Regions from separate parts of the Blastococcus carthaginiensis genome, predicted to be linked through region 1. Evidence: riboswitches for the same ligand, from Rfam matches in the RefSeq annotation. Region 1 holds a riboswitch; each other region holds the start of a gene.
The links. A riboswitch is a leader RNA that binds a small molecule or an ion and turns the genes downstream of it on or off. The one in region 1 is predicted to bind S-adenosylmethionine.

Region 1 (2,254 bases):
TTCTGCATGACCGCCGGACCGAGCACGAGCGCAGGATTCAGGACCAGGCCGCCGTGTGGCAGCGCAGCGGTGCCCGCTTGGATGCTCTGATCCAGGTGCCGGTGTTCACCGACAGCCGAGCCAGCCGGGTCATCCAGGCGGCCGACCTCGTTGCCTACGCGCTGTGGCGGCATTACCAGCCGACGACCGACGACGCGTACTCGACGGCGCTGTGGCCGCTGGTGGACACGAACGACCGAGATGAAATGAGCGGCGTCATCCATGTGACCCCGAAGTTCGGGGCGTGTCCGTGTCCGCCCTGCACCAGTCGCACCAGCTGACCACGTTCAGGGCGACTCGCCGATCCGGTCGTTAGCCCGCGCTCACCGTAAGCGTTGGGGAGAGCCCCTCCCGGATGGGCCGGTAGAAGGGGTCAACACCGCGTCGCACGGTCCAGTCGCCGCCAGCGGCGACGGCAACCCACGACCAGGCAGCGCCGTGTGCAAACTTCGGGCATTTCGTGTGCAAGCCGAGTGGCGCATGCCGCATTCGACATGCTGACCTGCGATTTCTCTTTTCGCCAAGATCCCACCCCGCTCCACCACGAAGGGCCCGGTCGGCAGACCGGGCCCTTCGTGCGTCCGGGGCCCGCGTGCAGCGCGCCCGTCGGTCAGGAGGGCCGGCTCGGCGGCGCCCCACCGGGTCCGCCCGGGGCAGCGCCCGTCCCGCCGCCGCTCGGCGTGGTGGTGGTGTCGCGCTCGGGTGTGCTGTGTGAGTGACGTCGCAGGTCGCGGACGAGAAAGGCCCCGACCTCCTCCGTAGACTCGCTCCCGCAACCATCCGGAGCGGCTGAGAGACCTGGCTCGTCGACGTCGCAGCAACCCCCCGCATCGGCGGGCGCGGGTGCTACTGCCAGGACCGATGGAGGAACACCATGCGGTACGAGCTGCTCTCGTGGGCCCGCCGGCACGTCGACCTGTGCCGGACCGGCACAGCCATGTGCCGCTGAGGCCTCCCGCCTCCCGCCTCCCGCCTCCCGCCTCCTGGCGACGCCCGCCCCACCGGACGGCGGGCGCGCACCCCAGCCACCGCGCACCGCGGGCGACCACGCCCTCGGCCGGGAACCCCGGCGGCGTCGCCGCGCGCCCGTGCCCGCTCAACCCCGAGGACCGCACCCCGTGATCGAACTGAAGGACGTCCGCAAGGTCTTCCCTGCCCGCGGGCAGGCCGGCGAGGTCGTCGCCGTCGACGGCGTCAGCCTGGCGGTGGACCGCGGCGAGTTCGCCGGCGTCGTCGGCCCCAGCGGCTCGGGCAAGAGCACGCTGGTGCGCCTGGTCAACCTGCTGGAGCGGCCCACGTCGGGTTCGGTGACCGTCGACGGGCAGCTGCTGACCGAGCTGCCGGACGAGCAGGTCCGGCAGGCGCGGCGCTCCATCGGCATGGTCTTCCAGCACTTCGAGCTGCTCGACTCGCGCACCGCCGCGGGGAACGTGGAGCACCCGCTGGAGCTCTCCGGCGTGGGCCGGGCCGAGCGCAGACGGCGGGCCGGAGAGCTGCTGGACCTCGTGGGGCTCGGCGACCGCGCCGGCGCCCGCCCCGCCCAGCTCTCCGGTGGCCAGAAGCAGCGCGTGGCCATCGCCCGCGCGCTCGCCGTCCGGCCGACGGTGCTGCTCTGCGACGAGGCCACCTCCGCGCTGGACCAGGCCAGCACGACGGGCGTCCTGGAGCTGCTGCGCCGGGTGCGGGACGAGCTCGGCCTCACGGTCCTCCTGATCACGCACGAGATGTCCGTCGTCAAGGCCGTGTGCGACAGCGCCGTGCTGCTGGACCGGGGGCGGGTCGTCGACGGCGGCCGGCTGGCCGACGTCCTGACCCGGCCGGGTTCGCCGCTGGGCGACGCCCTGCTCCCGGCGCCGGTGGCGGACGCCGGTGCCGCGCACGATGGCGCCCTGCTGCGGGTGACCGTCGCCGATCGGACGCCGGAGACCCTCGTCCTCCAGACGCTGATCGGCGAGCTGGGCCTGGCCGTCGAGATCGCCGGCGGGTCGGTGGAGACCGTCGCCGGTGGCCGCTACGGCCGGCTGCTCCTGCGGGTCACCGGAGGGGTTGCCGGGCTGGACGACGCCGTGCACCGGTTGCGGGCCGGCGGCATCCTGGTCGAGCGCGTGGCCGCGACCGCCGAGGTGGCCCGGTGAGCGACTGGAACCGCATCTGGCCCCAGCTGCTGGACGCCACCTGGGAGACCCTCTACATGGTCGGGGTCGCGGCCCTGGTC
Region 2 (2,254 bases), on a different contig from region 1:
TGTGCAGCTCGAGGGCCTCCACGAACCGCTTCCCGGCCTCCACGCCGCCGTGCAGCTCGAAGGTGAGCACGGCGCCGGCGCCCTTCGGGGCGTACTTCTGCTGGGCCGCGTGCCACGGGGAGGAGGGCAGGCCGGGGTAGTTGACCCGCTCGACGGCGTCGTGGGCCTCGAGGAACTCGGCCACCCGCTGGGCGTTCTGCACGTGCCGCTCCATGCGCAGCGACAGCGTCTCGATTCCCTGCACCACCAGGAAGGCGTTGAACGGGGAGACCGCCGGCCCGAGGTCGCGCAGCAGTTGCACCCGCGCCTTGAGCGCGAACGCCGGCGCGCCGAGGTCGGCGTAGACGACACCGTGGTACGTGGGGTCGGCGGTGGTGAACATCGGGTGCCGGCCGCCGGTCCAGTCGAACGAGCCGCCGTCGACGATCAGCCCGGCGACGACCGTGCCGTGGCCGCCGAGGTACTTGGTGGCCGAGTGGACGACGACGTCGGCGCCGAACTCCAGGGGCCGCACCAGGTACGGCGTGGCGATGGTGTTGTCGACGATCAGCGGGACGCCGTTGCGGTGGGCGACCCCGGCGACGGCCTCGATGTCGAGGATGTCGCCCTTGGGGTTGCCGATCGACTCGGCGAAGAACGCGCGGGTGTTCTCCTGGACGAGCGACTGCCAGTTCTCCGGGTCGTCGGGGTCCTCGACGAAGGAGACGGTGATGCCCATCTTCGGCAGCGAGTGGTGCAGCAGGTTGTAGGTGCCGCCGTACAGCGACGCGGAGGCCACGATGTGGTCGCCGGCCTCGGCGAGGTTGAGGATGGCGAGGGTCTCCGCGGCCTGGCCGGAGGCGACGGCGAGCGCGGCGACGCCGCCCTCCAGCGACGCCACGCGCTGCTCGAGCGCGTCCTGCGTCGGGTTCATGATCCGCGTGTAGATGTTGCCCATCTCGGCCAGCGCGAAGAGGTCCGCGGCGTGCTGGGTGTCGCGGAACTGGTAGGCGGTGGTCGCGTAGATCGGCAGCGCGCGGGCGCCGGTCGTGGGGTCGGGGCTCGTGCCGGCGTGGATCTGCCGGGTCTCGAAGCTCCAGCTCTGCGGGTCGGTCATGCGCCGTCTCCTTCGCTCGCGGGAGATCCCGCGGCGCACGGGAACTCCGTCCTTGCCGGTGGCGGGACGCCGGCCGGCCGGCTCTTCCCCTGGAGCACCTCAGACGGAGTTGAGGTTGCCGGGCAGCCAGCCAGGTGCTTCGCGCTGCCTCTCAGGAGCCGACGTGATCGTAGGACGCGCCGCAGAGCACCGCACACCCGCCCCGGCCGGCGCAGCGATGTCCCACGTGGAACACCGGCCCCAGCGGCCTACGAGCCGGGCGCCGTCTCCCCGCCCGCGCCGCCGGTCGGCGCGGGGGCGGTCGTCTCCGGTGCCGTCGTGGTGGCGCCCGGCGAGGAGGGGGCGGTGGTGGTCGGTCGAGGCGTCGGCTCGGACTGCTGCGTCGTCGTCGCCGGCTCCTCCGTCGGCTCCGCCTCCTCCGTCTGCGTCGGCTCGGTGGTGCCCGCCGGGTCGGTGGGCTCGGTGACGCCGGTGTCCTCGGCCGGCGGGGTGGCCCCGGGCACCGGCGGCTTGACGTTGAGCCAGAGCGCGAAGACCGCGACGAAGAGCACGGCGAGCACGACGGTGGAGGTGCGGGCGCGGCCCAGCCGGCGGGGGATCGCCGCCCACCAGCCGTGCCGCGGCGCCGGCGACGCGCTGTCGGCGGGCGAGCCGGGCGCGGCGGCGGGGGCGGTGCTGACCGTGGGCTCCTCGGAGGCCCGGGCGGTGGGGTCGCGACGCTCGTCGGACGGGGTCACCGGGCTCCCTCCTGGACGGCCGTCGCGCCGTCCTGCGCCATGACCGCGGTCGTGGGCTGCGGCACCTGCATGCCCTGGTTGCGGAAGGCCTGGACGATGCGGGCGCGCAGGTCGCGCCCGACCTCGAACTGCTTGCCGGGCAGCGTGCGGGCGACCACCCGGACGTTCACCTCGTCCAGGCCGAGGGTCTCGACGCCCATCACGGTGGGCGGGTCGAGCAGCAGCGGCCGCATCGCCGGGTCGCGGAACGCCTCCCGGCCCACCCCGCGCAGGATCTCGTTGGCCCGGGTCACGTCCACGGTGGTCGGCACGGGGACGTCGACGACGGCGCGCGCCCAGTCGCGGGACAGGTTGACGACCTTGACGATCTGGCCGTTGGGCACGGTCACCACCTCGCCGTCGGGGGAGCGCACGCGGGTGA
Region 3 (2,254 bases), on a different contig from region 1:
GCGACGGTCACCCCGCCGGCGGTCTCGGCGAACACGCCGGTCGTGCGGGCGAGGTCGCGGATGCCCTGGACGATCTCGTCGTCGCCCACGCGGGCGACCGCACCCCCGGTGCGCCGGATCGCGTCGAGGGCGTAGGGGCCGTCGGCCGGGTTGCCGATGTTCAGCGACTTCGCGATCCCCGTGGGCTTCACCGGCTTGACGACGTCCCAACCGTTGTCGAACGCGGTGGCGATCGGGTCGCAGCCGGCCGACTGGGCGCCGTAGATCGTCCACTCGGTGGCCTCGACGAGGCCGGCCGCGGTCAGCTCCCGGAAGGCCTTGTCGACCTTGGTCAGCAGCGACCCGGACGCCATGGGGATGACGACCTGGGCCGGGATGCGCCAGCCGAGCTGCTCGGCGATCTCGTACCCCATCGTCTTGGAACCCTCGGCGTAGTAGGGCCGGACGTTCTGGTTGACGAAGGCGGTGTCCTCGAACTCGTCGGTCTCGCCGAGCTCGCTGGTCAGCCGGTTGACGTCGTCGTAGGAGCCGTCGACGGCGACCAGCGTCTGCCCGTAGACCGCCGACTGCACGATCTTCCCCGGCTCCAGGTCGCTCGGGATGAAGACGAACGACGGCAGGCCGACCCGCGCGGCGTGCGCGGCGACCGAGTTGGCCAGGTTGCCGGTGGAGGCGGCGGCGATCTTCGTGTAGCCCAGGCCCTTGGCGGCGGTCGCGGCGAGGCTGACCACGCGGTCCTTGAAGGAGTGGGTGGGGTTGGCCGAGTCGTCCTTGACCCAGAGGCCGCCGGTGAGGCCGAGCTCGGCGGCGAGCCGGTCGGCGCGGACCAGCGGGGTCATGCCCGGGTCGAGCGAGACGCGGTCGGCCTGGTCCTGACCCACCGGCAGCAGGGCCACGTACCGCCAGATGTTCTGCGGCCCGGCCTCGATCTGCTCGCGGGTGACGGCCTTCATCAGCTCGGGGTCGTAGTCGACCTCCAGCGGGCCGAAGCACTCGGCGCAGGCGTGCTGGGCGATGAGACCGAAGGTGGCGCCGCAGTTGCGGCAGACCAGCCCGCGGGCGGGACACGGGGGCACGGGGCCGCCGGCGCTGGAGTCGGCCTGGACGGATCCGGGTGCGGTGAGGGTCATGCGACGACTACCTCCTCATCTTCCCCGCTGCGGGCCGTCGAGCCGCGCGGGACGGAATTGGCACCTCCCGCCGCGCGGAGCACGCGCGGACGGCGGTTGCCGGGGCTTCATCGGGCCGTGTCCCTCTGCCCCTCTGGATGAGTGAACGGCGTGAACTCTACCCAGTCGCGGCGGGCGCCCGGCGGCGGGACAGGATGGCCTGGTGAGCGCGCGCGTCGTCTACACCGACCTCGACGGCACGATGGTGGGCCCGCGGGGCTCGTTCTGGCACACGGCGGGGCGGGAGCTGACCGACGGGCCGGCCGGCGCGCTGCTGGACCTGCACCGTGCCGGGGCGGCGTTGGTGCTGGTCAGCGGCCGCACCTACGAGCAGGTGGTGGAGGCCGCGCGCATCTTCGCCGCCGACGGCGCCATCGCCGAGCTGGGCGCCACCATCGGCTGGGGCTCGGGGCGCACCACGCACCGGCTGCGCGGCGCGCTGCCCCCGGAGTACGGGGACCGCACCCCGATGGACGTCATGGCCGAGCTCGGCGTCGTCGAGGACCTGGTCGCCGCGCACCCGGGGCGGCTGGAGTGGCACGCCCCCTGGCACGCCACCCACGCCACGGACGCGCTGCTCCGCGGCCGGGTGGATCCGCTCGCCGTCGACGCCTGGCTGGCCGAGCGCGGGACGGGCTGGCTGACGCTCAAGGACAACGGGGCGATCCCCGCCGCCTCGTGGATGGGGCTGGCCGACGATGCCGCCCCGCCGCGGGTCTACCACCTGATGCCGCGCGGCATCTCCAAGGGCGCGGCGATCGCCTGGGACCTGGAGCGCCGCGGCCTCTCCCCCGCCGACGCCGTGGCCATCGGGGACAGCGTCAGCGACCTGGACATGGCGCCCGCGGTGGGCCGGCTGTGGATCACCGCGAACGGCGCCGCGGTCGACGGCATGGCCGACGCGCTCGCCGCCGTCCCCAACGCCGCGGTCACCGCCGGCGCCATGGGCGAGGGCTGGGCCCAGGCGGTGCGGCAGAGCCTGTAGGCGAGCCGCCGTCCCCGCTCTTGCGGTGCCCCCTCCACTCTTGCGGCCAGGACAGTGTGCGCAGATGCGCCGTTCCCGTGCCGAAAACTGACCATCTGCG

Region 2: it holds a riboswitch for S-adenosylmethionine, as region 1 does, so the genes downstream of both, QOZ88_RS00585 (bifunctional o-acetylhomoserine/o-acetylserine sulfhydrylase) here and QOZ88_RS23165 (putative leader peptide) in region 1, are expected to answer to the same signal.
Region 3: it holds a riboswitch for S-adenosylmethionine, as region 1 does, so the genes downstream of both, thrC (threonine synthase) here and QOZ88_RS23165 (putative leader peptide) in region 1, are expected to answer to the same signal.

Annotation. Positions count from the first base shown of each region.
Region 1 is NZ_JASNFN010000004.1:366,744-368,997, reverse strand. It holds gene QOZ88_RS06975 (DUF3800 domain-containing protein) at 1-320, shown strand, start outside; SAM riboswitch class I at 813-907, shown strand; gene QOZ88_RS23165 (putative leader peptide) at 914-988, shown strand; gene QOZ88_RS06970 (methionine ABC transporter ATP-binding protein) at 1,158-2,174, shown strand; gene QOZ88_RS06965 (methionine ABC transporter permease) at 2,171-2,254, shown strand, end outside.
Region 2 is NZ_JASNFN010000001.1:127,464-129,717, forward strand. It holds gene QOZ88_RS00585 (bifunctional o-acetylhomoserine/o-acetylserine sulfhydrylase) at 1-1,096, opposite strand, end outside; SAM riboswitch class IV at 1,140-1,255, opposite strand; gene QOZ88_RS00590 (hypothetical protein) at 1,345-1,833, opposite strand; gene QOZ88_RS00595 (mechanosensitive ion channel family protein) at 1,830-2,254, opposite strand, start outside.
Region 3 is NZ_JASNFN010000039.1:19,370-21,623, forward strand. It holds gene thrC (threonine synthase) at 1-1,130, opposite strand, end outside; SAM riboswitch class I at 1,143-1,274, opposite strand; gene QOZ88_RS21455 (HAD family hydrolase) at 1,333-2,154, shown strand.